Regions from separate parts of the Klebsiella sp. GFKo11 genome, predicted to be linked through region 1. Evidence: predicted binding sites of a transcription regulator. Region 1 holds the regulator's gene; each other region holds the start of a gene.
The links. Region 1 encodes LexA, which represses DNA repair genes until DNA is damaged. Its sites were predicted from a motif close to TNCTGTATGTACATACAGNA; they were not measured.
Positions count from the first base shown of each region.

Region 2: the regulator LexA is predicted to act here: its motif matches at 2,198-2,217, upstream of AC07P6_RS11700 (YebG family protein).
Region 3: the regulator LexA is predicted to act here: its motif matches at 2,028-2,047, upstream of uvrB (excinuclease ABC subunit UvrB).
Region 4: the regulator LexA is predicted to act here: its motif matches at 3,284-3,303, upstream of sbmC (DNA gyrase inhibitor SbmC).

Region 1 is NZ_CM151369.1:5,918,195-5,926,292, forward strand. Features, by position in the region: gene AC07P6_RS28385 (quinone oxidoreductase) at 1-791, shown strand, start outside; gene pspG (envelope stress response protein PspG) at 969-1,211, opposite strand; gene dusA (tRNA dihydrouridine(20/20a) synthase DusA) at 1,353-2,351, opposite strand; gene AC07P6_RS28400 (cupin domain-containing protein) at 2,456-2,944, opposite strand; gene zur (zinc uptake transcriptional repressor Zur) at 3,058-3,573, shown strand; gene AC07P6_RS28410 (CsbD family protein) at 3,666-3,875, opposite strand; gene dinF (MATE family efflux transporter DinF) at 4,012-5,328, opposite strand; gene lexA (transcriptional repressor LexA) at 5,400-6,008, opposite strand; gene AC07P6_RS28425 (diacylglycerol kinase) at 6,131-6,499, opposite strand; gene plsB (glycerol-3-phosphate 1-O-acyltransferase PlsB) at 6,629-8,098, shown strand, end outside.
Region 2 is NZ_CM151369.1:2,416,749-2,424,846, reverse strand. Features, by position in the region: gene ptrB (oligopeptidase B) at 1-856, opposite strand, end outside; gene AC07P6_RS11705 (tellurite resistance TerB family protein) at 976-1,668, opposite strand; gene AC07P6_RS11700 (YebG family protein) at 1,820-2,182, opposite strand; gene purT (formate-dependent phosphoribosylglycinamide formyltransferase) at 2,318-3,496, shown strand; gene AC07P6_RS11690 (bifunctional 4-hydroxy-2-oxoglutarate aldolase/2-dehydro-3-deoxy-phosphogluconate aldolase) at 3,551-4,192, opposite strand; gene edd (phosphogluconate dehydratase) at 4,230-6,041, opposite strand; gene zwf (glucose-6-phosphate dehydrogenase) at 6,263-7,738, opposite strand; gene AC07P6_RS11675 (MurR/RpiR family transcriptional regulator) at 8,058-8,098, shown strand, end outside.
Region 3 is NZ_CM151369.1:4,330,051-4,338,148, forward strand. Features, by position in the region: gene uvrB (excinuclease ABC subunit UvrB) at 1-1,952, opposite strand, end outside; gene AC07P6_RS20990 (ABC transporter ATP-binding protein) at 2,674-3,396, shown strand; gene bioD (dethiobiotin synthase) at 3,338-4,060, opposite strand; gene bioC (malonyl-ACP O-methyltransferase BioC) at 4,053-4,808, opposite strand; gene bioF (8-amino-7-oxononanoate synthase) at 4,792-5,949, opposite strand; gene bioB (biotin synthase BioB) at 5,946-6,986, opposite strand; gene bioA (adenosylmethionine--8-amino-7-oxononanoate transaminase) at 7,197-8,098, shown strand, end outside.
Region 4 is NZ_CM151369.1:2,213,311-2,221,408, reverse strand. Features, by position in the region: gene cobS (adenosylcobinamide-GDP ribazoletransferase) at 1-651, opposite strand, end outside; gene AC07P6_RS10615 (bifunctional adenosylcobinamide kinase/adenosylcobinamide-phosphate guanylyltransferase) at 717-929, opposite strand; gene AC07P6_RS10610 (DUF496 family protein) at 1,127-1,462, opposite strand; gene AC07P6_RS10605 (FUSC family protein) at 1,631-2,689, opposite strand; gene sbmC (DNA gyrase inhibitor SbmC) at 2,788-3,261, opposite strand; gene AC07P6_RS10595 (capsule assembly Wzi family protein) at 3,389-4,825, opposite strand; gene dacD (serine-type D-Ala-D-Ala carboxypeptidase DacD) at 4,980-6,146, opposite strand; gene sbcB (exodeoxyribonuclease I) at 6,327-7,751, shown strand; gene fusA (elongation factor G) at 7,856-8,098, opposite strand, start outside.

The sequences.
Region 1 (8,098 bases):
CCGCAGGCGTAGTGAGTAAAGTCGGCAGCGGCGTGAAGCATATTAAAGCGGGCGATCGGGTGGTTTATGCGCAATCCCCCCTGGGGGCCTACAGTTCGGTGCATAACGTACCTGCCGATAAAGCCGCCATTTTACCTGACGCTATCTCTTTCGAGCAGGCGGCAGCCTCATTCCTGAAAGGGTTGACGGTCTATTATCTGCTGCGCAAAACCCACGAAATTAAGGCGGGTGAACCGTTCCTGTTTCACGCGGCGGCCGGTGGCGTAGGATTGATTGCCTGTCAGTGGGCAAAAGCGCTGGGCGCTAAACTGATCGGCACCGTCGGCAGCGCGCAAAAAGCTGAGCGCGCTAAACAGGCCGGAGCCTGGGAGATCATTAACTATCGTGACGAGAATATCGTCGAGCGCTTAAAAGAGATAACCGGCGGTAAGAAAGTTAACGTGGTCTATGACTCGGTAGGCAAGGATACCTGGGAAGCGTCACTCGACTGCCTACAGCGCCGGGGACTGATGGTCAGCTTCGGCAACTCGTCCGGCCCGGTGACCGGCGTGAACCTTGGGATCCTCAACCAGAAGGGTTCGCTATATGTGACCCGCCCTTCGCTGCAAGGCTATATCACCACTCGCGAAGAGCTGACGGAAGCCAGCAATGAGCTGTTCTCGCTGATCGCCAGCGGCGTGATAAAAGTGGATGTGGCGGAGAGCCAAAAATATGCATTAACCGATGCCAGACGCGCGCATGAGGTGCTGGAAAGTCGGGCAACGCAGGGTTCGAGTTTGCTATTGCCGTAATGGCCGGAGCACAAAAGTTTAGGGCTTCCACATGGGAAGCCCTTACTTTTTTTGTTCGGCTGTATGTAGGGTACAGCTCGATGAATTCGTTAACGCGCTAATAGTGACAGATTTAATAAGCAAAGCCTACGCTGCTTTATGCAAAAATCTTCAGGTTGTGACATACCGCTCAATACCTTAGTAACGCCAACGGTTATTACGGCGATAACGACTTTCAGTTGGCGATTTTATCGCCCGAATCACCCAGACGACGACAACGGCCAGCAGCAACCATGGCAACAGTTTAATCATTAATGCAAACAGGCCGCCGACAAACATCAGCGCGGTTGCGACGACTATTGCGGCGATAATTCCCAGCAGCGATACGCCGGTAACCAACAGCATGACAAAAAAGCCAATAACAAATAAGAGTTCCAGCATCGTCTTCTCCCCAAAGAATTTCTGTATGTCTTCCCGGATATTACAAAAAACGTGCCAAATTTAACCTATTGAATTTAAAGAAAAACACCCTGCGTAATTAACGCAAAGCGTGGTGAATTTGACCAGGTTTTAGTGAAAAAATTAACGCTTGTCGGCAACCAGCTGCAACGCCTGCTCCAGCACATTAATATCGGCACCGGCTTTATGCGCATTCTCACTCAGATAGCGACGCCATTGACGTGCGCCCGGGATCCCCTGAAATAGTCCCAGCATATGACGCGTCACATGGCCCAGGTAAGTGCCGCTACTCAGTTCACGTTCGATATAAGGATACATCGCGCGAACCACGGCAACCGGATCGGGATCGATGCCTTCAATGCCGAAAATTTCCCGGTCAACCGAAGCCAGAATACCCGGATTCTGGTAAGCCTCACGCCCCACCATCACCCCATCCATATGCTCAAGGTGCAGCTTTGCCTCTTCCAGCGACTTGATGCCGCCATTGATGGACATGGTCAGGTGCGGGAAATCGCGCTTGAGCTGGTAAACGCGCGGGTAGTCCAGCGGCGGGATCTCACGATTCTCTTTCGGGCTCAGGCCGGAAAGCCAGGCTTTACGCGCATGGATGATAAACATCTCGCACTCGCCGCGACCGGACACGGTTTCAATGAAATCACACAGAAATTCGTAGCTATCCTGGTCGTCAATGCCAATACGGGTTTTAACCGTCACCGGGATAGACACCACGTCGCGCATCGCCTTGACGCAATCCGCCACCAGTTGCGCGTTACCCATCAGGCAGGCACCAAACATGCCGTTTTGCACGCGATCGGAAGGGCAGCCGACGTTGAGGTTTATTTCATCGTATCCGCGCGCTTGAGCCAGCTTCGCGCAGTGCGCCAGCGCTGCCGGATCGCTGCCGCCCAGTTGCAAAGCAACCGGATGTTCTTCTTCGCTATAGGCCAGATAGTCGCCTTTACCGTGGATAATCGCGCCGGTGGTCACCATTTCGGTGTACAGCAGCGTATGGCGCGACAGTTGACGCAGGAAGTAACGGCAGTGTCTGTCGGTCCAGTCGAGCATCGGCGCGATGGAAAAACGGTGAGCAGCAAAAGCAGTAGGCGTTGATTCTGACATCATGGCGAATAAATAAGCATCCGGGTAAAAAGGGGCGCTACTATAGCATAAAGATAAACCACTGGCGCATCGCGCCAGCGTTCACTTCCTCTATCCGGTAAGAAGCGCTATTTTCTCCGCGGCTTACCGTCGTGCGGGCCAAAAAACTGCGGTGGATGATCGACCCAGCGATCCTGGCGCGTGGCGGCATAACCGGGGTTAAGCGGATAGTAAATGCGATTAAATTTTTTGTTCGCCTCCCCCACCACTAACAGGCGAACTTCCTGTTCGGTGTTGTTAAGGAAAGTGTGGCAAACGCCGGTTCCGGCAGGAAAACCGACGCTATCCCCCGGCTCCAGCCTCCAGAGATAGCCGTTGATCCACACTTCAGGATAACCATCCAGCACGTAGATAAATTCTTCTTCATCGCTTTCCGCATGCGGATAAGAGGTACGACGCCCGGGCAGCAAGCGCTCGTGATGAATCCCTAAGCGGTTCAGGCGCAGGCCGCGCGCCAACGGTGCGCCAATAGAGAAAAGCTCCGTACTGTCGGGATAGGTGGAATCGTCCGCACCTTCCAGTTCGCGCCAATGTCGAATGCAATCAGGTCGTTTCATCGTTTTTTCCCGAAAATGAGATGCATCATGTATAGCACACCTGGTGGGTCTCGGTGTTTTACTGGGATCGTGATAAAGTAACAGCTTCGAATTCACGCAACCAGAGAACGCTCATGGATAAGACCACTTCGCAACAAATGTTAGCGCATGCTGAAAAGCTCTGCGCGCAGCGTGGCGTGCGCCTGACCCCGCAGCGCCTTGAAGTGTTGCGTCTAATGAGCCTGCAAAAAGGGGCTATTAGCGCCTATGACCTGCTCGATCTGCTGCGCGAAAAAGAACCTCAGGCTAAACCGCCGACGGTTTATCGGGCGCTGGAGTTTCTGCTGGAGCAAGGGTTCGTGCATAAGGTGGAGTCCACCAATAGCTACGTACTGTGCCACCTTTTCGATCAGCCAACCCACAGCTCGGCGATGTTTATCTGCGACCGCTGCGGCAGCGTCAAAGAAGAGTGCGCGGAAGGTGTAGAAGATATTATGCATACGCTGGCGGCAAGAATGGGTTTTGCCCTGCGTCACAATGTGATTGAAGCTCACGGCCTGTGCGCCGCCTGTGTGGAGGTGGAAGCGTGCAGTACGCCAGGGCACTGCCATCATGACCACACCATCCAGATCAAAAAGAAAGCCCGCTGAGGCGTTAGCCGCAGCGGGAATCAAGGGTATAGGTACCTCCATGTACCATTCGGGCAGGCAATAACCACGGGTTAAAACACGAACGTTAGTCGCTACCAGCGATAATCGTTTTTAGTTTCCCAATCCTTCACTTCTTTCTCGGCCTGGTCTTTGGCGTATCCATAGCGTTCCTGAATTCTGCCAACCAGCTGGTCGCGCTTACCCTCGATGACGGTCATATCATCGTCGGTAAGTTTGCCCCATTGTTCTTTCGCTTTACCTTTCAACTGTTTCCAGTTACCGCCGATTTCATCTTTATTCATCATGTCATCCTCATCGTTCGGTGATCGTTCGGTGAATGAACAGCCCGCTGTGTGCCGGACATGACTTAACTATAGATGAGTATTCTGAGTAAGATTTATTATTCGGAATCTTTAACCACCATCTGAACAATGCACGCTATGAAAACCAGGTGCCGCGCTGCCAGTGACGCCGCCAGACAATCGCCAGTGAAGCCCCGCGCAGGGCAAGAAACACCGCCAGCGCCAACCATAGACCATGATTACCAAGAACCGGCACCGTCAGCAGCGTCAGGGCGAATCCCGCCGCCGCTACCGCCATGCTGTTACGCATCTCGGCACCGCGCGTTGCGCCGATAAACATACCATCCAACAAGTAGCACCAGACGCCAATGACCGGCAGTATTGTCTGCCAGATGAGATAGCGGTCGGCAAGCTGCTGCAGAGAAGGGAGCGACGTTAACAAGGCGATAATCTGCTCGCCAGCAAGGCTGTAAATCAGCGCAAACGCCAGCGCTACCATGCCTGACTGACGGCAGGCCGCACGCCAGACCTCAAGCAATTGGCTGCCGTCGCGGGCACCGTAAGCCTGCCCGGAGTGCGCCTCCACGGCGTAGGCGAAACCATCCAGCGCGTAGGCGGTAAAGGTCAGCATCGTCATCAACACCGCATTGACCGCTACAACATCAGCGCCGAGCCGGGCACCGTATACCGTCATCGCCCCAAAGCATAGCTGTAGCAGCAGCGAGCGCAGCATAATGTCGCGGTTCAGCGCAAGGAGACGACGCACATCGCCGCGCCAGGCGTTTTTCAGCATCGATAGCGAAACGCCCCGTAGTACCAGCACGCGCTTCGCCATAACGAGTCCGATGAAAAAGGTGGCGTATTCAGCTGTTACGGTCGCCAGAGCTGCGCCCTGCACGTTCAAATGCAGGCCCATCACCAGCCATAAATCAAGCACGATGTTGAGTACATTGCCGACAACCAGCAGGATCACCGGTGCACGGGCATACTGCACGCCCAACAGCCAGCCCAGCAGCACTAGATTCGCCAGAGATGCCGGAGCGCTCAGCCAACGAATCTCAAGGAAACGGCGGGCCTGTTCAAGCACCGCATCACTGCCGCCGACGATATGCAGCGCCAGATTAATTAACGGCATTCTGAATAGGACGATGGCTATCCCGGCAGCCAGTGCCAGCCCTAGCGGCTGCACCAGCGCACGCGCCAGCCGTTGCGGATCTTTCGCGCCGAATGCCTGAGCCGTCAGGCCGGTGGTGCTCATGCGCAAAAACAGGAGCAGCATGAAGAGAAAGCTGGTCGCCATCGCGCCAACCGCAACGCCGCCCAGATAAACCGGACTATCAAGATGACCAATAACGGCGGTATCCACCAGCCCCAGCAAAGGAACGGTGATATTGGAGAAAATCATGGGCGGCGCTAAGCGCCACAGGGCTTTATCGGCGGCGTTAAAAAGCATGGGGAAGAGCCCAAATGAAGAAGGAAAACAGCGCAGCACCATGCATCAGATGATGCTGCGAGATGAAGAGGTTACTGCCAGTTGCCGTTGCGGATAACGCCGACAGCCAGACCTTCAATAGTGAAACTTTGCTGGCGTAAATCCACCACGATCGGGGAAAATTCGCTGTTTTCAGGCAGCAGTTCGACGACGTTACCCTGTTTTTTCAGACGCTTCACGGTGACTTCATCGTCAATGCGGGCCACAACAACCTGGCCATTGCGCACATCCTGAGTTTTATGTACCGCGAGCAGGTCGCCATCCAGGATACCGATATCTTTCATCGACATTCCGCTTACGCGCAGCAGAAAATCGGCATTCGGCTTAAACATTGCCGGATCGACCTGGTAGTGGCCTTCGATGTGCTGCTGTGCGAGCAGTGGTTCACCTGCTGCGACGCGGCCGACAAGCGGCAGGCCGTTTTCTTCTTCCGTCAGCAGACGGATACCGCGGGAGGCACCGGAAACGATCTCGATTGCGCCTTTACGCGCCAGCGCTTTCAGGTGTTCTTCCGCCGCGTTTGGGGAACGAAACCCCAAGCGCTGAGCAATCTCCGCACGCGTCGGCGGCATGCCCGTCTGGCTGATATGATCCCGAATGAGATCAAACACCTCTCGCTGCCTGGTCGTTAACGCTTTCATTCCGCCCCCTGGGTGTATATACAGTTATGCTGTGAGTATATACAGCTAACGGTGATTTTGGAACCATATTTCACACAAAAATCAGGAGTTTCTTTCCGTTTTGCGAGCCGCTATGGCAAGACTTAGCGGTAGTTTGCCCACAACAGCGTTCCCCATGTGATCAACGCGATAATAATCGCCAACAGGACCGCCGCAGAACCCATATCTTTCGCGCGGCCAGACAACTCATGATGTTCAGGGCCAATACGGTCAACAACCGCTTCGATCGCGCTGTTGATAATTTCAACTATCATCACTATCAGGACCGAGCCAATCAGCAAAACGCGCGTGATGGCATCGACATCCAGCCAGCAGGCTATCGCCACGGCAATAATGGCAGCGATGCCTTCCTGACGAAATGCGGCCTCATTGATCCACGCCGCACGGAATCCTTTCCAGGAATACCCCGCTGCTTTAACGATTCGAGTTAACCCAGTGGTATTATTGGCCATCAAACAAACCTTTTTATGTAAATGACGTCAATGAGTGTACGCGTTTGCCGCGTTACAACGGAAATTTTGCGCACTTTCTGTTATTCTTGCGGCGCATTTGCATGATTAACCAGAGGCTTCACATCGTCTATGTCTGGCTGGCAACGAATTTACTATAAATTACTGAATTTACCATTAAGGGCACTGGTAAAAAGCAAGTCAATTCCGGCACAACCTGCTCAGGAATTGGGCCTGGATACCTCACGTCCCATCATGTACGTCCTGCCCTACAATTCGAAGGCGGACCTGCTGACGCTTCGCGCTCAATGTCTGGAACATGAGTTACCGGACCCGCTTGAGCCGCTGGAGATCGATGGTACCCTGCTTCCCCGCTACGTGTTTATTCACGGCGGCCCGCGTGTTTTCACCTACTACACGCCAAAAGAAGAATCCATCAAGCTGTTCCATGATTACCTGGATCTGCACCGTAACCATCCCGATCTTGACGTGCAGATGGTGCCGGTTTCGGTGATGTTTGGTCGTGCTCCAGGGCGTGAAAAAGGCGAAGTAAACCCGCCGCTGCGTATGCTAAACGGCATTCAAAAATTCTTCGCCGTTCTGTGGTTGGGTCGCGACAGCTTTGTGCGTTTCTCGCCTTCGGTCTCTCTGCGCAAAATGGCAGACGAGCACGGTACCGATAAAATTATCGCCCAAAAGCTGGCCCGCGTGGCGCGTATGCACTTCGCCCGTCAGCGTCTGGCGGCGGTCGGCCCGCGCCTACCTGCGCGCCAGGATCTGTTCAACAAGCTGCTGGCGTCAAAAGCCATTGCTCGCGCGGTAGAAGACGAAGCGCGTAGCAAGAAAATCTCCCACGAGAAGGCCCAGCAAAACGCCATCGCCTTGATGGAAGAGATCGCCGCAAACTTCTCTTATGAAATGATTCGTCTGACCGACCGCGTACTGGGTTTCACCTGGAACCGGCTGTATCAGGGCATTAACGTCCATAACGCCGAGCGCGTACGCCAGCTGGCGCATGAAGGCCACGAGATAGTCTATGTTCCATGCCACCGCAGCCATATGGACTATCTGCTGCTCTCTTACGTCATCTATCACCAAGGTTTGGTGCCGCCGCATATCGCCGCCGGTATCAACCTGAACTTCTGGCCTGCCGGGCCGATTTTCCGTCGTGGCGGCGCGTTCTTTATTCGCCGCACCTTCAAAGGGAATAAGCTCTATTCGACGGTGTTCCGCGAATATCTGGGCGAGCTGTTCAGCCGCGGTTACTCCGTGGAGTACTTCGTTGAGGGCGGTCGTTCACGTACCGGACGCCTGCTGGACCCGAAAACCGGCACCCTGTCGATGACGATCCAGGCGATGCTGCGCGGCGGTACCCGCCCTATCACCCTGGTGCCGATTTATATTGGCTACGAACACGTGATGGAAGTCGGTACCTACGCCAAAGAGCTACGCGGGGCGACGAAAGAGAAAGAGAGCCTGCCGCAGATGTTGAAAGGCCTCAGCAAGCTGCGCAACCTCGGCCAGGGCTACGTCAACTTCGGCGAACCGCTGCCGTTGATGACCTATCTCAATCAGCATGTCCCTGACTGGCGCGAGGCTATC
Region 2 (8,098 bases), 2.9 Mb from region 1:
ATCGCAGATAAAAGGCATGCTGATAGTGATCGAGACTGTATTCATGATCTTTGCGACGCGGCAGAAAACAGATCGGCTCGGCATCGGTCATCTCTGCATTCAGCAGCAGTACTTCGCTGGTGGTCGCGCTGGCCAGATAAATCACCACAAACTGTTGGGAGGTGGTTTTGTGAACGCTGACGTAGAAGGTATCGTCCTGCTCTTCATATACCAGGATATCTGAACTGGCCGGGGTACCAAGACGATGGCGCCAGACCTGATACGGCAGCAGCGTGGTCGGGTGTTTACGCACATACCACAGGGTCTGTGAATCGTTACTCCAGGCAAAATCAGGCGAGACGTTTTCCAGCACCTCTGGGTATTCGTTATCGTTGTGCAGAGAGTACAAGCGCAAGCTATATTGCCGCCGTGAAAGATAATCTTCCGCGACCGCCATGATGTGGTTGTCCGGTGAGATCCCTAAGCCGCCGAGGGTATAGAACTCGCTACCGGCCGCCCGTTTGTTACCGTCGAGCAGAACGTCCCACTCATCCCACTCTTCTTTTAGCACCGACTGGCGTTGATAAATAGCGTATTCGCAGCCCGGCTCATAGACCTGACGGTAACGATAGCCATTTTTGCTGTACGGTGCCGATACTTCGCGCGGTGGAATACGATCAATAATTTCCTTCAGTACCCTATCCTGTAGACTACTTTGCGAAGACATGACTTTTTTCCCGTACTCGTTTTCCTGGCGCAGATAATCAAGCACTTCCGGCTGAGAGCGCTCGTCATCACGCAGCCAGTAGTAATTATCAATTCGGGTATCGCCATGTAAGGTCATGGCATGAGGGATTCGTTTTGCTTTTGGTGGCATCTGCTTCGTCTTCTGCGGCTTATATTATTTATCCTTCAGCATGCCCCAAAGCGTGCTGAAGGATGACAGGTATATAAGGGTGGCAAAAGTCGCCAGCGATGCAAGCGAAACGTGAGGATTTAAGGCGCTATTGCTTGTTTTTGCGCCTGAATATCCTGTTCGATATCTTTGCGAACGTCCTGCGGCAGGTTTAGCGCTTCGCCGAGCGCATTCAGATAGCTGCGCTCCATAAAGTGGTCAATATCAATGACCGCACAGCTGATGTAATACACTTCGAGCGCCTCTTGCTCGTTGCTGATGCCCTGCGCCAGGCGCTGAGGGTCGAGAGGCTGAGACAGCGCCCTGTCGATTAACACCCGCCCCTGCACGTCAATGTTTGCTGCGCGTAGCTGCTCTTCAATGCTGGCCCGTTCGCGTTCGTCAATATGCCCGTCGCTTTTGGCGGCGAAGACCAGCGCCATAATCAGCCGTTCACTGCGGGCGTCGAGCTCGACTTGCGTTGAAGATTGCGCCTGAACGGGCGCGGAGGCTGAAGGTGAGTAAGCCGGTTCTTGTGGCGAGCCTGCACGCATTTTTTGCTGGTATTTATTCCACAACACGCTGCCTGCTACCGCCCCACCGCCGACCAGCAGCGCGCCCGTGCCGTATTTAGCCAACAGTTTACGCGATGATTTGCTGGCAACCAGTAGCCCTGCCAGCCCGCCAAGCGCACCCGGCAACAGCAGATTTTTGCCGCTTGGTTGATCGTCAGATGAAGAAGACCGCCCCTGCTGACCCAGCAGAGACTGCAGTTGATTAAGCCAGTTAGCCATACTTTTCCTCGTTGCGCGATAAGCGATACCACCAGCCTAAACGACGCGATGTCAGGAAATGTTATGGACTGCTAAAGAAGCGCAAATTTAGCCTCAGAAAGGGGCTTAACCGAATTTTTGCCGCCAGAGACCCCGGCGGCAGAGAGCACACTCAGGCGGCTTTTACTTTACGTGGTTTAGCCTGAACTTCAGCTGCTACTTCAAGGACGGTGTCGGCGTCGGCATTATCCTCGACGATCTCCGCCTGGGCGTGTTGTTCATCAGCGCTGCTTTCGGCTTCCGGCAGTTTCCCGGACCGCAGAATATGATTTAAGGTCTCTTTGCGCTCTGCCAGCCACATTGACATGCTATCGCGCTGGGTTTCATCAAGCGTCAGCGGACAGTCAACTAGCCAGTCGTTGAGCACTTCCGCCAGATCGAGCATTTTGTCGTAAGCATCGGCCTCTTTTTTGCTGGCAAAAGACATTTTTTCCTCACCTTCGCGAATCACCACATATTTAATTTCAACCGCCATGATGCAGCCTCTTTATACTGTATTTTTATACAGTATAGCAAATTTTCACGCTGAACTCAAATTACGCATATAAAGACAGACGCAAACGTTTTCGTTTATAATGCGGCGCATGTTTTTTTACTGCGGAAGAGAGTTATGACTGTATTAGGCACGGCGCTGCGCCCTGCGGCAACAAAGGTAATGCTGTTGGGGTCCGGCGAACTGGGTAAAGAAGTAGCTATCGAATGCCAGCGCCTGGGGATTGAAACCATCGCCGTCGACCGTTACCCGGACGCGCCAGCGATGCAGGTAGCGCACCGTTCACATGTCATCAATATGCTGCACGGCGAAACCTTGCAGGCGCTAATCGAACAGGAAAAACCTGACTTCATCGTACCGGAAATTGAAGCTATCGCCACCGATACCCTGGTGGCGCTGGAGCAAGCCGGGCAGAAGGTCGTCCCTACCGCGCGGGCGGCGAAGCTCACCATGAACCGCGAAGGAATCCGTCGCCTGGCTGCCGAAGAGCTGAAGCTACCGACCTCAGCCTATCGTTTTGCCGATAGCGAAGTGGCGTTTCGTGAAGCTGTCGCAGGGATCGGCCTGCCGTGCATCGTCAAGCCGGTGATGAGTTCTTCCGGCAAAGGTCAGAGCTTTATTCGCTCCAGTGAACAGCTGGCTGAAGCCTGGCAATATGCACAGCAAGGCGGGCGCGCCGGAGCCGGTCGCGTTATCGTTGAAGGCGTGGTGAATTTTGATTTTGAAATTACCCTGCTGACCGTGAGCGCCGTGGATGGCGTACATTTCTGCGCACCGGTCGGTCATCGTCAGGAAGATGGCGACTATCGTGAATCCTGGCAGCCACAGCAGATGAGCGATTTGGCGCTGGAACGTGCGCAGGAAATAGCCCGCGAAGTGGTGCTGGCTCTGGGCGGTCACGGCCTGTTCGGCGTCGAGCTGTTCGTCTGCGGTGATGATGTAATTTTTAGCGAAGTCTCACCACGCCCGCACGACACCGGCATGGTCACGCTGATTTCGCAGGATTTATCAGAGTTCGCCCTGCACGTTCGCGCCTTCCTCGGCCTACCGATTGGCGCAATCCGCCAGTACGGCCCGGCGGCCTCGGCGGTGATCCTACCGCAGTTAAGTAGCCAGAACGTCACCTTCAGTAATATCCAGGCGGCGGTTGGCGCAGGTCTGCAACTGCGTCTGTTTGGTAAGCCGGAAATTGACGGTTCTCGTCGACTGGGCGTGACGCTGGCGATAGCAGATAGCGTTGATGAAGCGGTTGCGCGCGCCAAAACGGCGGCAGCGGCGGTCGTGGTGACAGGATAAAATATAAAAGCCCGGTAGCTTGCGCAGACCGGGCCTCAGTTTAAAGCGCGAAGATTACTTCGCGCCTTCTACCGCTTCGCGAGCCAGTTTGGTAATACGGTCGTAATCACCAGCTTCCAGCGCATCCGCTGGCACCAGCCATGAACCACCGATGCACAGAACGCTGTTCAGCGCCAGATAATCGCGATAGTTAGCCGGAGAAATGCCGCCAGTCGGGCAGAAACGAATGTGCGCGAACGGGCCGCCAATCGCCTGCAGCGCTTTCACGCCGCCGTTAGCTTCAGCCGGGAAGAATTTGAACTCTTTCAGGCCATACTGCATACCCAGCATCAGCTCGGATACGGTGCTGATCCCCGGGATCAGCGGAATGGTGCCTTCGCCGGTCGCCGCTTTCAGCAGGGATTCGGTCAGGCCCGGGCTGATGGCAAACTGCGCGCCAGCTTCGGTGACTTCTTTCAGTTGCTCAACGTTAGTGACGGTACCCGCACCAACAATCGCTTCCGGGACTTCTTTAGCGATCGCGCGGATAGCGTCCATTGCGCAGTCGGTACGCAGAGTCACTTCCAGTACGCGTACGCCGCCTGCAACCAGCGCTTTCGCCATCGGTACAGCGTGTTCCAGCTTTTTCACCACGATTACCGGTACAACCGGGCCGGAGGTGAGGATTGCTTCTGCAGTTGTTTTCCAGTTTTTCATCAGATTTTCTCTCGCCAGATCTATAAATCGAATCGTCTTAAAAATTGATGCAGGTTGCGCCCTGTTCCGCTCCGGAGAGTTTCTCACGCAGCGCAGCAAACATTTCCCGGCCGGTTCCCACACGCGAACCGCTCAGGTCAGGAATATGCGGCTGACGCGCAGCCAGTTCAGCCTCATCCACCAGCAGCGTAAGTTCGCCGGTCTGTCCATTGACGCGGATGATATCGCCATCACGCACCTTCGCCAGCAGACCACCATCGTACGCTTCAGGCGTCACGTGGATTGCTGATGGAACTTTACCTGATGCGCCGGAAAGTCGACCATCGGTCACCAGCGCAATTTTGAAACGGCGGTCCAATAATACACCAAGTGGCGGCATAAGTTTATGTAATTCTGGCATGCCGTTCGCTTTTGGCCCTTGATGACGAACCACTACCACGCAATCTTTGTCCAGCAGCCCAGCTTCAAAGGCTGGCAGCACGTCGTGCTGACTCTCAAACACAATCGCCGGCGCTTCAATAATCTGGTTTTCTACCGGTACAGCGGAAGTTTTCATCACCGCGCGACCAAGATTGCCGCTCAGCACTTTAGTGCCACCATGGCGAGAGAACGGTTTGTCAAAGGTGGCAATAACCTGGTCGTCCAGCGGCGCTGTCGCCCCTTCGCGCCAGTCAAGCTCGCCATTATTCAGCCACGGTTCCATGGTGTAGCGAGAGAGGCCAAAACCGGCCACGGTGTTAACGTCTTCGTGCAACAGGCCACCTTTCATCAGCTCGCGTACCAATACCGGTACGCCACCCGCCGCCTGGAAGTGGTTGATATCCGCCGGGCCGTTCGGGTAAAGACGCGCCAGCAGCGGTACCACGTCTGAGAGGTCAGAGAAATCATCCCAGTTGATGATGATCCCCGCCGCACGCGCCATCGCCACCAGGTGCATGGTATGGTTGGTAGAGCCACCGGTCGCCAGTAGCGCCACAATCCCATTGACCACCACTTTTTCGTCAAACATTTTGCCCAGCGGCATCCACTCATTACCGTTACCGGTCAGGCGGGTTACCTGGCGGGCAGCAGCAGCGGTTAATACTTCACGCAGCGGCGCATCCGGATGAACGAATGATGATCCCGGCAATTGCATCCCCATAAACTCAACCACCATCTGGTTGGTATTGGCGGTGCCGTAGAAGGTGCAAGTGCCTGGCGCATGGTAAGAGGCGGCTTCAGACTCCAGCAGCGCCATGCGGTCGACTTTCCCTTCCGCGTACAGTTGGCGGATGCGTACTTTTTCTTTGTTCGCCAGACCGCTAGCCATCGGACCGGATGGAATAAAAATGGACGGCAAATGACCAAATGCAAGCGCTGCCATGGTCAGGCCAGGAACGATTTTGTCGCAAACCCCCAGGTACAGCGCGCCGTCAAACATATTATGCGACAGGCCGATCGCGGCAGACATGGCGATAACCTCGCGGCTTAGCAGCGACAGCTCCATCCCGTCCTGCCCCTGCGTCACGCCATCGCACATCGCCGGAACACCACCCGCCACCTGGCCAACCGCATTAGCTGAGTGCAACGCTTTACGGATAATATCCGGATAATATTCATAGGGTTGGTGGGCGGACAGCATGTCGTTATAAGAGGTGATGATGGCGATGTTATTACGCAGCATGCTTTTCAGCGAAGCTTTATCATCCGCCTGACAGGCGGCGAAGCCGTGTGCCAGGTTACCGCAGGCCAGTTGGGCACGATGGACGGTGTCAGTTTTGGCCTGGTTAATCCGTGCGAGGTAGGCGCTGCGGGTGTCGCGTGACCGTTCGATAATGCGATTTGTTACCCGTAACATTTCAGAATTCATAAAGGCTCCTCAAATTTCATCTGTCCGGCCACAGCGTTCTGACGATGTCTCTTGATGCTTAAGGCACCAGTACCGGGGCTCAGGGGCAAAATACTGAGTGCAGTGTAATAAAAAAAGCTCCGGGGGTGAATCCTCCCGGAGCTTAAAAGATTAAAAATTACGCGACTTTCTGCGTCAGATCATGTTACCGGTAAAATAACTCAACCGGATTAGCCTGTCGGTTACTCAAACTCGTTCCATGAACGGCCATCGCGGGTGATCATCGCCACGGAGGCGACCGGCCCCCAGGTGCCCGCCTGATAAGGCTTCGGCGCATCACGATCGGCAGCCCAGGCTTCGGTAATGGAGTCAACCCACTTCCACGCTTCTTCCACTTCATCACGACGCACGAACAACGCCTGAATACCGCGCATGGTTTCCAGCAGCAAACGCTCATAAGCATCCGCCAGATGCGTTTGATTAAAGGTTTCTGAGTAGCTCAGATCCAGCTTGGTGATCTGCAGGTTGTGCTTGTGATCAAGCCCAGGAACCTTGTTCAGTACCTGAATATCGACCCCTTCGTCAGGCTGCAGACGAATGGTCAATTTGTTCTGCGGCAGCTCCTGCCAGGTTTCTTTAAACAGGTTAAGTTCCGGCGTTTTGAAGTAAACCACGACTTCAGAGCACTTGGTCGGCAGACGCTTGCCGGTACGCAGGTAGAACGGCACGCCCGCCCAGCGCCAGTTGTCGATATCCACGCGGATAGCCACAAAGGTCTCGGTATGGCTGGCTTTATTCGCGCCCTCTTCTTCAAGGTAGCCCGGCACTTTTTTGCCTTGCGCAAAACCGGCAGAGTACTGGCCGCGTACCGTTTTTTCACGCACATTGGTGCGGTCGATACGGCGCAGAGACTTCAGTACTTTTACTTTCTCATCGCGGATGCTGTCAGCGCTCAGGTCCGACGGCGGCGACATCGCAATCATGCACAGAATTTGCAGCAGGTGGTTTTGGATCATATCGCGCATCTGCCCGGCCTGATCGAAGTAACCCCAGCGACCTTCAATACCGACCTCTTCCGCCACGGTGATCTCGACGTGATCGATAGTGCGGCTATCCCAGTTATTGACGAACAGCGAGTTGGCGAAACGCAGTGCCAACAGATTCAGTACCGTCTCTTTGCCCAGATAGTGGTCGATACGGTAGACCTGGCACTCTTCGAAAAACTCACCGACTTGATCGTTGATCTCGCGGGAGGTTTCAAGGGAGGTACCCAGCGGTTTCTCCATCACTACCCGCGCCGGTTTGGCGTTCAGTTTCGCTTCGCCCAGTCCTTTGCAAATCGCGCCAAACGTGCTTGGCGGCATGGCGAAGTAGTTGATAGTGACCCGCTCTTTCTGGTCGAGCATTTTACCCAGGCGGGTAAATGCTTTGGTGTCGTTGACATCAAGGTTACAAAAGTCCAGACGCCCGCTCAGGGTATCCCACAAACCTTCATCAATTTTTTCCTTCATGAAGGTTTCCATCGCTTCACGTACTACCTTGGTGTAAGCGTCTTTATCCCAGTCGGCACGCCCAACACCGATGATGCGAGTGTCAGGGTGAAGCTGGCCAGCTTTCTCAAGCTGATACAGGGAAGGCAGCAATTTACGTCGCGCCAGGTCACCCTTCGCGCCGAAAATGACCAGATCGCATGCCTGGGCCGTTTGCGTTACCGCCATGTCATTCTCCTTAGTTGATAGACTGGTGCTTGTGCCAGGCTATATTTGTAATTTTCTTTCACTGCATCGTACTGTGTTTACGAATTTCCCGAAACCCTCTGCCCCGGTTCCCGCGGCTAAATCGCACAGGGGGAAAAATACAGGGCGACATTTTGGGCATACGGCTAATATTGTTCGTTGTTTCGACCGATTCTCAGTTACTAAAATACGACTCTGATCATGTAATGAAAAAAAACAACATTTTTTAAGGTCATTCCTCACCGTTTCCGACTACGGAGAGGTATATTCTTGCTAAAACGCCTGATGATTTCACCCATTAATGAAATCGTTTCCATTGATGAGCGCCTTGTTAATAATGAA
Region 3 (8,098 bases), 1.6 Mb from region 1:
TCCAGGTTTTGCGCATGCTGCATCATCTGCCCTTCCAGCTCGCGAATTTTCTGCTGTAGCGCTTTCGGCGTCAGGGTCAGTTCCACCGCATCAGCTTCAACCGGCGAGCGGAACTTGCCGCGTCCCTTGGTTTTGGTTTTCGCAATATTCTGACCCAGCGCCAGAATATCAACCACTTTCTTATTGAGTCCCGTAGGCGTAATACCGTGCTCTTCATTGTAACGTTGCTGCTTCTCACGACGACGCTCGGTTTCATCAATCGCTCTGGCCATCGACGCAGTTATCCTGTCGCCGTAAAGAATCGCTTTACCGTTGATGTTACGCGCCGCGCGGCCAATAGTCTGAATCAGCGAGCGCTCCGAGCGCAGGAAGCCCTCTTTGTCGGCATCCAGAATAGCCACCAGCGACACTTCCGGCATGTCTAAGCCTTCACGCAACAGGTTGATCCCGACCAGCACGTCAAACTCGCCCAGACGCAGGTCGCGGATAATTTCCATACGTTCCACAGTGTCGATATCTGAGTGCAGGTAGCGCACCCGCTCACCGTGCTCTTCCAGATACTCAGTTAAATCTTCCGCCATCCGCTTGGTCAGGGTGGTGACCAGCACGCGCTCGTTAATCGCGGTGCGAATACGAATTTCCGAGAGCAGGTCGTCCACCTGGGTTCCCACCGGACGCACTTCAATCACCGGGTCAAGCAGCCCCGTCGGACGGACTACCTGGTCCACCACTTCGTCGCCGGATTTATCCAGCTCATAGGCCCCAGGCGTTGCCGAAACATAAATGGTCTGCGGCGCGAGGGCTTCAAACTCTTCAAACTTCATCGGACGGTTGTCCAGCGCCGACGGCAAACGGAAGCCGTACTCCACCAGCGTCTCTTTACGCGCCCGGTCACCACGATACATGCCGCCAATTTGCGGAATAGTGACGTGGGATTCATCAATAACCAGCAGGCCATCAGCAGGCAGGTAGTCGAATAGCGTCGGTGGCGGCTCGCCCGGCCCGCGCCCCGAGAGATAGCGCGAGTAGTTTTCAATCCCTGAGCAATAGCCCAGCTCGTTCATCATTTCGAGATCGAACTGGGTACGCTGACTCAGGCGCTGCTCTTCCAGCAGCTTGTTGTTCTCCAGCAGCACCTTGCGCCGGTCAGCCAGCTCAACTTTAATCTCTTCCATCGCCTGGACGATACGTTCACGCGGGGTGACGTAGTGCGTTTTGGGATAGACGGTATAGCGTGGGATCGTCGATTCCACGTGGCCGGTCAGCGGGTCGAACAGCGACAGGCGCTCAACTTCCTCATCGAATAGCTCGATACGCAGCGCGATATCGTCAGACTCCGCCGGGAAGATATCGATAACTTCGCCGCGAACGCGGAAGGTACCGCGCTGGAAGGCCTGATCGTTGCGGGTATATTGCAGTTCGGCCAGACGACGCAGAATGGCGCGCTGGTCGATTATCATGCCGACCGTGAGGTGCAGCATCATCTTCAGGTACAGGTCCGGATCGCCCAGACCGTAGATAGCGGAAACCGATGCCACCACCACCACATCGCGACGCTCAAGCAGCGCTTTGGTCGCCGACAGGCGCATCTGTTCAATATGTTCGTTGACCGACGCGTCCTTCTCAATGAAGGTATCCGAGCTCGGCACATAGGCTTCGGGCTGATAATAATCGTAGTAAGAGACGAAATACTCCACCGCGTTCTCCGGGAAGAACTCTTTCATCTCGCCGTAAAGCTGCGCCGCCAGCGTTTTGTTAGGTGCCAGCACCATCGTCGGGCGTTGTAGATCGGCAATAACGTTGGCGATGGTAAACGTTTTACCCGAACCGGTTACGCCGAGCAGCGTTTGATGCGCCAGGCCATCTTCCAGCCCCTCTTCCAGGCGACGAATGGCTTCCGGCTGGTCGCCAGAGGGACGGAAAGCAGAATGCAGCTTGAACGGTTTACTCATCAATCAGGACCTGAAGAAGGGTTGAACGGCAGGTGTTTAATTCTACCCTTCAGTTCAACTTTTGCCAATAAATAATACTGGATATAAAAACAGTATCATACTATCGTATATCTCCAGATTTGTCTTTTTTACCGCCATCGCGGACGAAAAAAAGCCGCCTTGCGGGATAATCCACCAATCAGTAGGGTTATCCCCAGAAACTTTTGGCATTTAACATTTGTCAAGCAAGGGGATGAATCTTTTGTGGCAGTCGGTGACACTTTTTTTACAGCCATTGATTTTATTTAATTAATTGATATTTAACAAAATTTAAGAAAAGATGGGTTTCGCGTCAATTTGCCCGCAGGCCGCGTAATCTCTAGCTTACCGCAAGTTCTCTAACTCTAATGCACAAGGTTATCCACAGGAATAGTGGATAACTGTCTGCAGCCCATGACCTGTGCCACCCGGCCGAAATCACTGAATGGGGCAAAACACCTGCTAAAAAAATTTATTGAATTTTTTTTGCGATTTATCGGCAAAGAATAGCTGGATTTTCTATTATTTTTTGCACCACATTTCAGCGCTCTGGCACCGGGAAAGTGCAAGGTCTGCCGTAACCCTCTTCCTTTTCACCATGCCGCCCCTGTATTTGTCAGCAAATACCGAGAGTTCTTTTTCCTGGCAAGGGATTTGCAGAATCTTCTTGTCGCCCGCTATCCCAGGAAAGGAGAAAACGTCTATGTTGAGTCTACGTGCCGTGAACCACTATTACGGAAGCCAGCACACGCTGTGGAATGTTGACCTTGAGCTCAGGCCGGGGAAATGTACTTGCGTAATGGGGCGTGAGGGGATGGGGAAAACCACCCTCGTTAACTGTATTACCGGGCACCTCCCGGTGGCCAGCGGAAGTATGACCTGGCAGGACGCGGGGGCTGCGCCCTATGACCTGATGCCGCTCTCCGCGCAATCGCGTAGCGCTATCGGTATCGGCTACGTCCCGCAGGACAAACGCATCTTTTCGCAACTGAGCGTGGAGGAGAATCTGCATATTGCCCTCGCGGCAGGCGGCGAATCCGCGTCAGCGGTGGCCGGGGAGATTTACGATCTGTTTCCGGAACTCTATACGCTGCGGCAAAGCAAAGGCATTACGCTAACGGCTGATGATCAGTACCAGTTGGCGCTGGCCCGGGCGCTGATAACCCGCCCGCGCCTGCTGATCCTTGATGAACCCTCGCGCGCTGGCGGGCAACGTTTTCTGCACAAATTAGGCGACCTGCTGGTTCGTCTGAACCGCGATATCGGCCTGACGGTGCTGATCGCCGAGCAGCACCTGCCGTTTATTCGCCGGGTCGCGGACAGTTTCTGCCTGCTGCACTGCGGTCGCAGCGTCGCCCAGGGGGATGTTATCCAGCTGGATGCGCCGCTGCTGGCGCAGTGGATGACGCCCGATCCAGCACGCTGAGATCGAGATAGTGGCCGAGATCCTCGCGCTGTGCCACATCCGCCAGCCACGGGATCTCACCAAGAAACGGCGCGGGCAGTACACGTTTTAGCGTCGCCAGATACTCAAGGTGGCGCTTGCCCGGCGGCTGGATATCGTTAGCTATCCATCCCGCCAACGGCAGCCCGGCCTGAATCACCGCCTGAGCGGTGAGCATCGCATGGTTAATGCACCCCAGCTTAACGCCCACCACTAAAATCACCGGTAACTGCTCTTGCTCTACCCAGTCGGCAAAGGTCAGCGTTTCTGAAAGCGGCGTAAACCAGCCCCCAGCCCCTTCGACTAACACCCAATTCGCCAGCCCTTCCAGCTCGCGTAAACCGGCCGAAAGCGCTGCGGCGTCAATTGGCCTGCCCTCATCGGCGCTGACAATATGCGGCGACGTCGGCTCAGCAAAGGTGAATGGATTGACCTGCTCGTAGCGTAGCGCTACCTGACTATTGCGCTGTAGAGCCAGCGCATCGTCGTTGCGCAGCCCTTGCGCCGTGTTTTCGCTGCCGGAAGCGACCGGTTTATAACCCGCGCTATTGAATCCTGCGCGATTGGCCGCCTGTAGCAGAGCGCAGCTGGTGACGGTTTTACCGACTTCGGTGTCGGTTCCGGTCACAAAGAAGCGTTTAATCACGTTCGATGACTCCTGTAAAAAGATGGTACGTCAGCGGGCATAACCCCTGCTGCTGCGGCCAGGCCAGTTGAAGCTGGCGCAGTTTGCCACGACTGAGCGGTGTGGCGCTGCGGCCCTGATGCAAATGGGTCGCGCCAATGCCTTTAAGCGAACGCATCGCGCTGAGCGCATCGGCAAACGGCAGAGTGATGGCATGGACATGACCGGTAGCGCGGCGACCAACCAGCGTCTGGCGTACCGCCTGCTCGCTGAGAAAACGGTTAGCATGCGGCTGTTCATCAATAGCTCGCCACGCCTGATTCAGCTCCGGCAGCGAACCTGCCAGCAAAGTGCTAAACGCCACCCGACCGCCGGGTCGCACGACCCGATACAGCTCATTAATGGCAGTGGCAAGATTGTCGCACCACTGAACCGCAAGGTTGCTCCACGCCAGGTCGACGCAGCTCTCCACCAGCGGTAGCGCTTCGATATCCCCTTCGACGTAGCGATCCGCGCTGTCTCCGCGCCGGGCTTGCGCCAGCATCTCAACGGAGAGATCCAGCGCCGTCACCCGGCACCCGGCCTCGCGCCAGAAGCGGCTTATGCTGCCGGGGCCACAGCCCGCATCCAGTACCTCGGGGAAGGTTTTTATATCGAGCTGCTCCAGCAGCCGGGAGGCGCTCAGACGTTGCAATTCATCATGCTGAGAGTAATGGCCCGCCGCGCGACCAAACGCCGCTGCTACCGCGCGTTTATTCACCGCCATCATGCAGCACCTCCAGCAGGCGGGCGATATCGGCGGATTCATGGGCCGCCGTCAGCGTCAGGCGCAAGCGCGCGCTACCAACAGGGACTGTCGGCGGACGGATGGCCGTCACCCAGCAGCCCTGTTCACGTAGGCGCGCCGCCAGCCGCAGCGCACGGGCATTGTCGCCGACGATCAACGGCTGGATTGCGCTGATGGATTGCGTGAGTTCACCAGGATAGTCGGCCATTTGGCGGCGAAAATCGGTAATATGACGGGCCAGCTTCTCCCGCCGCTGCTGACCGTCGTCGCTACGAATCACGCCCAGCGCAGCGCTGAGGGCCACCGCCTGCGCCGGAGGCATGGCGGTGCTGTAAATCAGATGACGGGCAAACTGCAACAGATAATCCGCCAGCGCCTCGCTGCACAGTACCGCCGCGCCGCTCACGCCAAAAGCTTTGCCGAAGGTAACAATCAGCAGATCCGGATGTACCTGCTGGCTATCGCAACTGCCTCGCCCCTCTTCGCCGACCACGCCGATGCCGTGCGCGTCGTCCACCAGCAGGAGCGCCTCAGCCGCCCGCGTCGCCCGCTGGATATCCGTCAGCGGAGCGCTATCACCATCCATACTGAAAATCCCTTCGGTCACCACCAGCTGTTGACCGGATAGCGGTTTCGCCAGCAGCTCTTCAAGATACCGGGCGTCATTGTGCTGAAAGCGCCGCAGCTGTGCCGGACTGAGATTAGCGGCTTCAAGAAGCGAAGCATGGCTGAGGCGATCGGCAACAATCCGATCTTCTTTGCCCGCCAGCGCGGCAATCACCGCCTGATTGGCGGCAAAGCCTGAAATAAACAACAGCGCGCGCGGGTAGCCCAGCCAGTCGGCAAGCTGCTCTTCCAGTGCGCAATGCGCCTCGCTATAGCCGCTGACGTGACCGGAGCCGCCGCTGCCGACGCCATAGCGCTCCGCGCCTTCCTGCCAGGCTTTGACGATCTCCGGATGCTGGCTGAGGCCAAGATAATCGTTACTGGAAAAATTGAGCCAGCGCTGGCCTTCGCGGGTGAGCCAACGACCGGCTCCCTGCGTCACCGGCTGACGGCACCGCAGAGCGTCCGCCGCCTGCCGCTCTTCCAGCGCCTGCTCAATACGCTGCTGCCAGCTCATAGCGCCGCCGCGTTGTAGTATTCCTCGGTATCAGGATTCATCAACACCTGCTCCAGGCGCTGCTGCTGGGCGTTATCGCCTTCCAGCACCGCGGTTTGCTGCGGGTTAATCCCCAGTTTGCGGAACAGCTGCAGATCTTTGTCCTCTTCCGGATTGGGCGTAGTCAGCAGCTTGCAGCCGTAGAAAATCGAGTTGGCCCCGGCCATAAAGCACATCGCCTGGGTTTGTTCGTTCATCTGCTCGCGCCCGGCGGAGAGGCGCACGTGCGAGGTCGGCATCATGATACGTGCGATGGCGATAGTGCGAATAAAATCAAAAGCATCAACGTCGTCGTTATCCGCCATTGGCGTGCCTTTGACCTTCACCAGCATGTTGATCGGCACGCTTTCCGGCGGGGTCGGCAGGTTAGCTAATTGCAGCAGCAATCCGGCGCGATCTTTGACCGTTTCGCCTAAGCCGACGATACCGCCAGAGCATACTTTGATTCCGGCACCACGCACTTTGTCGAGGGTATCGAGGCGCTCCTGGTAGGTGCGGGTAGTGATGACATTGCCGTAAAACTCCGGCGAGGTATCGAGGTTATGGTTGTAGTAATCCAGACCGGCACCGGCCAGGCGCTGCGCCTGGCTGTCGTTAAGGGTACCGAGCGTCATACAGGCTTCCAGCCCCATCTCCTTCACCCCTTTCACCATCTGCTCGAGGTACGGCATATCGCGATCGTTAGGGTTCTTCCACGCCGCCCCCATGCAGAAGCGGGTTGAACCGGCATTTTTCGCCTGCCGCGCCGACTCCAGCACCTGCTCGACCTCCATCAGGCGTTCTGATTCGAGACCGGTTTTGTAGCGCGCGCTTTGCGGGCAGTATTTGCAATCTTCCGGGCAGGCACCGGTTTTAATCGACAGCAGCGTGCTGACCTGAACCTGACGCGGGTCGAAGTGCTGACGGTGGGTCTGCTGTGCTTCAAACAGTAAATCCAGGAAGGGTTTATTAAACAACTCAGTAACTTGTGACATTGTCCAGCGGGTGTGGTGAGCCATTAGCCTCTCCAAAAAAGTCGTACACCTCCTATTTCACACAGCCTCTTTGTTGGCTGCACTCGCTCACCCCAGTCACATAGTGAACTATGCTCCTGGGGATTTTCTCGCTTGCCGCCTCGACGCTGCGCGAAATATTTTGTGTACGTTTCATTGTAAGTTCAGTGTAGACTTGTAAACCTAAATGTTTTCAAAATGGTTTACAAGTCGATTATGACAATGGACGATCTCGCTTTCGATCGGCGCCACATCTGGCACCCTTACACTTCAATGACTTCCCCACTGCCGGTCTATCCGGTGGTGGCCGCCCACGGCTGCGAGTTGACCCTTGCCGGTGGCGAGCAGTTAGTTGACGGCATGTCGTCCTGGTGGGCGGCGATTCATGGCTACAATCACCCGCGGCTGAACGCGGCGATGAAAGCGCAGATTGACCAGATGTCGCACGTGATGTTTGGCGGGATCACTCACCCTTCCGCCGTCGCGCTGTGCCGCCAGCTCGTGGCGATGACCCCGGAATCTCTTGAATGCGTGTTCCTCGCTGATTCCGGTTCCGTTGCCGTTGAAGTGGCGATGAAAATGGCGCTCCAGTACTGGCAGGCAAAAGGTGAGTCGCGTCAGCGCTTTCTCACCTTCCGCAACGGCTATCACGGCGACACCTTCGGCGCGATGTCGGTCTGCGATCCGGATAATTCGATGCACAGTCTGTGGCAGGGTTATCTGCCGGATAACCTGTTCGCCCCGGCGCCGCAAAGCCGCTTCGATGGTGAATGGGATGAGCTGGATATGGTGCCGTTCGCTCGTCTGATGGCCGCCCATCGCCATGAAATCGCAGCGGTTATTGTGGAACCGATTGTCCAGGGCGCAGGCGGAATGCGGATGTACCATCCCGAGTGGCTCAAGCGGATCCGCAAAATGTGCGACCGCGAGGGCATACTGCTGATTGCCGATGAGATTGCCACCGGGTTTGGCCGCACTGGCAAGCTGTTCGCCTGCGAGCACGCAGGCATCGCGGCAGATATTCTGTGCCTCGGCAAAGCGCTAACCGGCGGCACCATGACCCTCTCCGCCACGCTGACCACCCGCCAGGTAGCGGAAACCATCAGCAACGGTGAAGC
Region 4 (8,098 bases), 2.7 Mb from region 1:
CGCCTGACCCAACGCCCAGACCAGCACCACCGTGATGAGTGCCGCTCGCAAACCGTTGACTCCGAGCAGCAGCGTCGCCAGCACCAGAGCTATCCCCATGGTAATCAGCGTCTGACGCAGCGTAATCTTGCCGATAAACAGATTACCCAACCCCTCCTCGCGGGCGTAGCGCTGGCGATACATCAGCAGCACCGCCATCCCGCGACCCACGGTGCAGGCGGCCGCCAGCGCAGCAATTGCCGACGTCCCGCGTAGCGCGACTTCGCTCACCACCAGCACCTTAGCGACCAGCACGAAGATCAGCGCCAGACCCCCATGGGTTCCTAGCCGACTGTCGCGCATGATTTCCAGCATCCGCTCACGGCGACGGGCGGAAAAGATGCCATCGCAGGTATCCGCCAGACCATCAAGATGAAAACCGCCAGTCAACAGCGCCAGCGCCAGCACGCCGAGCAGCGCGGCAAGCGGGCCACCGCACCACGGCTGGAGTAGCATCACCACCGCGCCGCCGATAGCCCCCAGCAAAAGCCCGACGAATGGAAACGTGACGATACTGCGTTGATATTGTTCTATCTCCAGCCCCTGGGACAAACGCGCCGGGACCGGCAGGCGGCTGATAAACGATAATGCGGCAAAAAAAGACTTAATCATTGAAGTGAGACTCCTGTCGATAAAACCCACGGTCAGCGGTGATTTATCGCCGACCGCTACCCGATTTATCCGCGTAGCAATGTTGCAAAAAATGCCTGACATCCATCTTCCAGACGCCAGTGAGCCAGCCGGGTATCACGGTGGTGTTGGATGCGAGCGGTTACTTGATTGTCGGAAATCCAGGAGGTGATGATGTAGGCAGCCGAAACGAAGGTGTTGAGTATAGATTCGGCATCACGGCATTGGTCGCTATGCGCGCCACCGGCAATCAGTATCATCGCGGCGGCACCTGTTGCAGGGACAGCATGAGATAAACCCTTCCGATATCAATATGTTTACGGCGGGAGTATACCAAATTATAGGGGGTTGGATCAGCGTTGCGCGGGCTGTTTTGCTGAGGATTTGAGAGATAACGCAGATTTGGTGAAAGATGACCCCGGCGGCGAGAACCGCCACCGGAGTGCTAAACCGGGGATTACTCGCCCGCTTTCTCTTCGACTTTCGCTTCGCCCATCACTTTCAGCTTTTTAGAGATATCGCGACGTTCTTTAGAGATCTCAGCATTTTTGATGATGTAATCGTCAACGCGATCTTCGTAATCGCTTTTCATGCTGGCAATGATGCCCTGAATAGCTTCAACGCTCATGCCCGGCTTGATGTAGTCGCTGAGGTTGTCCAGCAGCAGTACGCGCTTCTGGTTATCACGGATCTTTTTCTCAACGTCCTGAATTTCACGCTGCAGCTTGTTCTTACGACGGTACAGGCGAACAAACTCCAGTACGTCCTGGAAAGAAGGCTTAATTGTTTCCATTTTTACACCCCTAATATTTGAGATTCGGATTCGCTAAAGCGACTGCTACATAGGGCTAACATAACTGTTAGCAGCCGCTGATGACAATGTTTTTTCCTTTGCTCTAATCATAACCCTAAACGCTGCTGAATCGAAGCAACCGATGGGCAAACCGCGCGTATCTGGTCTTTATTTACGCAACGCCCGGCAGATTAAATGCGACAGCAGTTCAAGCTGGCGCGCCAGCTCTATGGTTAACCAGACATAACCATGAATCGGCGTTTCGGAGAAATTCTCATCCTGCTGCTCTTTGATAAGCAGACGCAGCTCGGCAACGATTTCATTCAGCTTTTCATTATTGGCGAGAATTGGCTGCGGGTTACCTTCGTAGAGTGCATGAGCGATGGTCAGCAGCGTTTGCTGAGTCATTTGCTGGGTTTCACGCAGCGTATGGGCATTAAGCATCACGAAGTGACCGGGCCTTGAGGCCCAGTAAGCATTGATTTGCAGCTCCAGCATACAGACCAGATTGCGGCTGACGGTCTGGATCGCTTCGAAGATGGATTTCTGGATGTGCGTCTCTTTGCTGGCCGGGGTAATCAAACCACGCATTTTCACCACGTCGTTGAGCACTTTTTGCAGATGTTTTTCCAGACGCGGACGTTCAACAAGATTCGGCGAAAAGCCCGCCTGATAGAGCCGGTTAAAAGTGGTGACGTAGCTGGCCATCTGGATACGCCAGTGCAGAAACGCCCGCTGCGGCCAGATACCGGTAAACAGCATCGCCAGCAGGGAACCAAAGATAACGTCGCCACTTCGCCACAACGCAGTATTCATGTCTCCCGGCGGCGCACCGACAACCACCGCCAGCGTAATGCCAATCAGCAGCGCCTGATAGGGCTTTTTGCCCAATGCCAACCAGCCACAGAGGAACATTGCCGCCGCGCACCACAGCAGCATAATGGGCAGCGAGATAAGCTCCAGCTTGAGCGCCACCAGCCCGAGAGCCGAACCAAGAATGGTGCCGCCGATGCGCTGAAACGCACGCGGCACCACGTTTCCCCAAAAGGAGATGGGCCCCATCACCACCACAAGGGTGATGAGTGGCCAGGTCCCTTCCGGAACCTTAAGCAAGCGCACCAGCAGAAAGGTGAGCACAAAGGCCAATGCTATTCGCACACCATGGACTATGCGGTAATGGCGATACAGCCGAATTTCAAATGGCTTAAGTGATTTATCCGCGCGCACAACCGACTCCGACACAACGAAAACGCCAATTGTAACTGCTTTTTCGCCGCAAGCATCACGCGAATGTAAGAAACCTTGTCCACTGAGGGGACAAAGCCTTATTTCACCGAGGGCTCGACCGCAATGTACATCTCGATATCCCAGTAGCCATCCTTATCACCGTCGTTAAGATAGACTTCAAAGCAGGGATCCATCGTCATTTGATACTCTTTGCTTTGCATCAGGCTGTCGAAGAACTGACACCACGGCGTCTTAAAATCAAAATTTTCGACTCTGGCGCGGGCGACGGCATAATCTCCGGCGGCGATTTCGGTCATCATCACACCTTCGCTGTTAGCGGGGAGCTCGTAGTCTTCCGCCACCGTGACGGCAGTATCGCAGCGCAGTTCTTCCGCCGGGACTTCATCAGGGTTGTCGTAATAGACAGCGACCCACTCCTGTGCCGGAACCTGGCTGTTATCAACCCACATCATCAGCTGTTCAAAGCCCTGTTTTACCGTCTGCTCCCAGGGACCGACCAGATGAAACCCGGCGATCTTTCTTTTGCCCACGGATTTAACGTTATAGTCCATGCTACCTCCATCGTTGATAAAGTACTGTATGAATATACATACAATCTAACAGTACTATCACCCATAGTATGTGCGGTAATTCACAAAAATCGCGTGTGAAAAAGCCTAAAAAACAGCCGCCATTCGATTACAAACTGAACGGCAGTTCGAGACCGATACTGGCCCCAAGGTCATCGCTGGCGCTATGGTTAGCATCGGTGTACCACACGGAGGTACTCAGGCGTACCGTCGGCATGACATCACCGCTCCAGCCCAACTGCACGCCTTTGAGCGTGTCGGCGTGCGGGAAGGCTTTGTTGATCCGTTGATTCTTCGGATTCACCTCGGCGTACACCAGACGCGCACTCCAGCGCTGGTTCTCTTCGGTCACCAGCTCCACCTTCCCGGCATACAAGCGTCCGTCGCCCCCCATTGCATCACCCAGCGGATATCCCTGCTGGTAGTAGCCATCTTTGTAGATAAAGTGGTTATAGATATAGTTGGTGCGTCCCATATTCGAACGGGTATCGTGGGCTTCCAGGTACCAGTTAACCGCGTTGCTGTTCCATTGATGATGCCCTTCCACGCCGCCAAGATAGAGGTGCGCAGAGGGTAAATACCCGGCTTCATCTTCGCCGATCATCTGACCGTAAACGCTCACCGGCCAGCCCAGCGTTGGCGCCAGCTTCAGTTTGAAATCAAAACCGGCCAGCTGGTTGCCTGGATCGTCGGCTGATTCGCCAGTGTTGTCATTGCCGGTCAGGCCGTCCCAGAAGCTGCTAAACGAGGAAGGACGCCCTTCTCCACCCCACTGCATAATGCGCGAAGCCCCCAGCTCCAGCGAGTTAAACGGCGAAAACGTCAAACGACCGCCGAAGATTTTGGTATGCGGAACGGCAGCATACTGGCTCATTTGGCTGGCAGAGAGTTGATACTGCCATGGGCCAATCCAGCTTAGCCATGACGTCTGCGGCGCGCTCTGCTCGGCACGCTGTAGCAGAAAACCGGTCATCGGTCGCGCAGCATCGGAACGAATCAGGCTGCCCTCATAACCCGGCCCCCACCACTGTGGGATCTGCCCGAACGCCAGCCACTGGTTCCACAACTTTACCGCGCCGTATGCGCCATTAGCGTTAACGTTTGAACCGTTGCTAATGCGCTTGTCCCCTTCAACGTTGCCCTGTAAGTGCAGGTCCCACCATTCGCCGCTGTTATTCAGCGCGATAGAGAGCGACTGGTCAGCGGGATAAGACTGGGCGAAGCCCTGCGGCGTTCCTGGTTTGTCAATGGAGCTGTAGCCGGTAAGGCGCACGTCGGCCTTTAGCGATCTTAATCGCTGATTCACCCGACTCAGCACCACCCGCTCTGCGGATGTTGTCGGATGGGCATTCGCCAGCGCACGGTTAATCTCCTCCTCGCTCAGGGGCCAGGTCGACAAACTTAAAGAGAGGGTTCCACGATCGGATAACCAGGCTAAATCATTGCGGAATTCGTTATCGGCCAGAACCAGGCCAGAGGCAAAGCAAGAGGTGCTAAAAACGGCGAACAATCCCAGAGAAAGCGCACTACGCGCAAAATATTTCATCTTCCCAGCTCCGTGTTTGGCGCAGAAGCGCCAGGTTATTTCCTGAACGGTGACCGGGTAAGGTAATGGATTGAAACTAAACGAAGCGCCAACCAAAGTGGCATAATAATCAAACAGCTACGAGGTGCCGCTCCAGAACGGAGCGGCCGGAGAGTTACAGCTTCTGATGCAGATAATCGCTAAAGCGCGAGAAAACACCGCCCTTGCCGACGCTTTCCAGCGTCACCAGCGGCCAGTGGGCCACCACTTTATCGCCGTCATAAAGCGAAATTTCACCGACCCGCTGATGGGCGGCAATCGGCGCTTCCAGTACTTTTTTATCCAACACATATTTTGCTTTAATGCGCGACACTTCCGACTTCGGCAATGCCAGCCAGAAATCCTGATCGGTGCCCAGCGTTATCTGCTCTTTATCACCATACCAAATACGCTCAACCCCGACCTGTTTGCCGTCCTGCAAAACCTGTACGGTGTCGAAATTTTGCTGACCCCAGTGCAGCAGCTTCGCCGCCTGTTGTTCCCGCCCTTTCGGGCTTTCAGCCCCCATCACCACCGCAATCAGACGGCGCTGACCATCGACCGCCGACGCGATCAGGTTAAATCCCGCCCCGGAAGTATGGCCGGTTTTCAGGCCATCGACGTTCATGGTTTTATCCCATAGCAAGCCATTACGGTTCTGCTGGGTAATGCCGTTCCAGGTCAGGCTTTTCTGGCTGTACATATGATACACGTCCGGCGAGCCGTGAATTATCGCCCGCGAGAGCACGGCCAAATCGTAGGCCGAACTGTGTTGCCCCGGTGCGTCCAGGCCGTGAACGGTTTCGAAGTGGGTATCCTTTAAGTGCAGTTTCTCTACGTAGCTATTCATCAGCGCGACAAACTGTGGCTGACCGCCCGCAACATAGTCCGCCAACGCCACGCAGGCGTCGTTACCAGAGTCAACAATTAGCCCGCGGCTCAAATCACGCACGCTAAGGCGGTCGCCAGGCTTGAGGAACATCAGGGAAGAACCGTCGAATACCGGATTACCCTTGGCCCAGGTATCTTTGCCTACGGTGACGATATCGTCAAAGGTGATACGGTGGCTGTCGATGGCGCGGTCAACCACATAGCCGGTCATGAGTTTGGTCAAACTCGCGGGATTGCGCTGCTGATGCTCGTTACCCGCAGTCAGGATCTGACCGGTGGTGTAATCCATCAGCACCCAGGAACCGGCCTGAATGGAAGGCGGCGTCACGTTGACGGGAAAATCATTGGCGGCAAATGCGCAGGAAACGCTCGCAGCGAGCAAAGTTACAGCAATAAACAAACGGCCTTTCAACGGCATATCCTCTAAATTGACAGATTCGCCGTCCTTTTTACGGAACTTCTCGTTTCATATCAGGGTTTAATTGCAAGAAAATATGACATCTCAGACGATGGGCAAAGCCGATGCCCTTCTGATGGCCCGGTAAATCGTTTACCATGATGGCTGCTCGCCACCAGGGATAATGAACAGATTATGCAAGATAGCGCCAACCAGCCCGGATTTTTGTTTCACGATTACGAGACTTTCGGCACCAGCCCTTCGCTCGACCGACCGTCGCAGTTTGCCGCCATTCGCACCGATGAAGATCTGAACGTTGTCGGTGAACCAGAGGTCTTCTACTGCAAGCTCGCCGATGACTATCTGCCTCAGCCGCAGGCGGTAATGATAACCGGAATAACGCCGCAGGAAGCTATCGCCAAAGGCGACAACGAAGCCGCCTTTGCCCGCCGCATTCACGATCTGTTCACGGTGCCGAAAACCTGTATCGTCGGCTACAACAACGTGCGCTTCGATGACGAAGTGACGCGCAATATCTTTTATCGCAATTTTTACGATCCTTACGCCTGGAGCTGGCAGCACGATAACTCTCGTTGGGATTTGCTGGACGTGATGCGCGCCTGCTATGCACTGCGCCCTGAAGGGATCAACTGGCCGGAAAATGAAGATGGCCTGCCAAGCTTTCGTCTGGAGCATCTGACCGTCGCCAACGGTATCGAGCACAGTAACGCCCACGACGCGATGGCCGACGTTTACGCCACCATTGCGATGGCAAAACTGGTGAAAACCCAGCAGCCGCGCCTGTTTGACTATCTATATAGCTATCGCAACAAACGCAAGCTGGCGACATTGATTGACGTTCCGCAGATCAAACCGCTGGTGCATGTTTCCGGCATGTTTGGCGCGGCTCGCGGCAATACCAGCCTGGTGGCTCCGCTGGCGTGGCATCCGGATAATCGTAATGCGGTGATTATGGTCGACCTGGCCGGGGATATCTCTCCGCTGCTGGAGCTGGATGCCGATACCCTGCGCGAGCGGCTGTATACGCCGAAAAGCGAGTTGGGCGATCTGGCCGCAGTACCGATTAAGCTGGTGCATCTCAATAAGTGCCCGGTGCTGGCGCAGCAAAACACTTTGCGCCCGCAGGATGCCGACCGGTTGGGGATCAATATCCAGCGCTGTCCGGATAACGCCCAGCAGCTACGGGCTAATCCCCAGGTGCGCGAAAAAGTGGTGGCGATTTTTGCCGAAGCGGAGCCTTTTGTGCCGTCCGATAACGTCGATGCCCAGCTGTATAACGGCTTTTTCAGCGATGCCGATCGCGCGGCAATGAAAATCGTGCTTGAGACCGAGCCGCATAACCTGCCGGCGCTGGATATCACCTTCGCCGATAAGCGTATTGAGCGTCTGTTGTTCAACTATCGTGCACGCAATTTCCCAGGCACGCTGGATGAAGCCGAGCAGCAGCGCTGGCTGGAGCATCGTCGTGAGGTGTTTACGCCAGAGTTTTTACAGGCCTATGCCGATGAGCTGCAGATGCTGTATCAACAGCATGCGGATGATAAAGAGAAGCTGGCGCAGCTGAAGGCGCTGTGGCAGTACGCGCAGGAGATTGTTTGATTGGGAGAAATTCCCGGAGGCGGCGCTTGACGCGCCTGTCCGGGCTACTCGTCTGATAGATGGTAGCCCGGACAGATGCGCAGCATCGCCTCCGGGAAGGTTATTTAGCCTTTGGCACGGCTGGCGATAATCGCCTCTGCCACATTGTGCGGGGCTTGTGCGTAGTGGTGGAACTCCATGCTGTAAGTCGCCCGGCCCTGAGACATCGAACGCAGCGTGGTGGAATAACCAAACATTTCGGCGAGCGGCACGTCGGCGCGGATAATCTGGCTGCCGAACCGCTCTTCCATCCCCTGCACCATCCCGCGACGGGAAGAGAGATCGCCCATAATGTTACCGGCGTAATC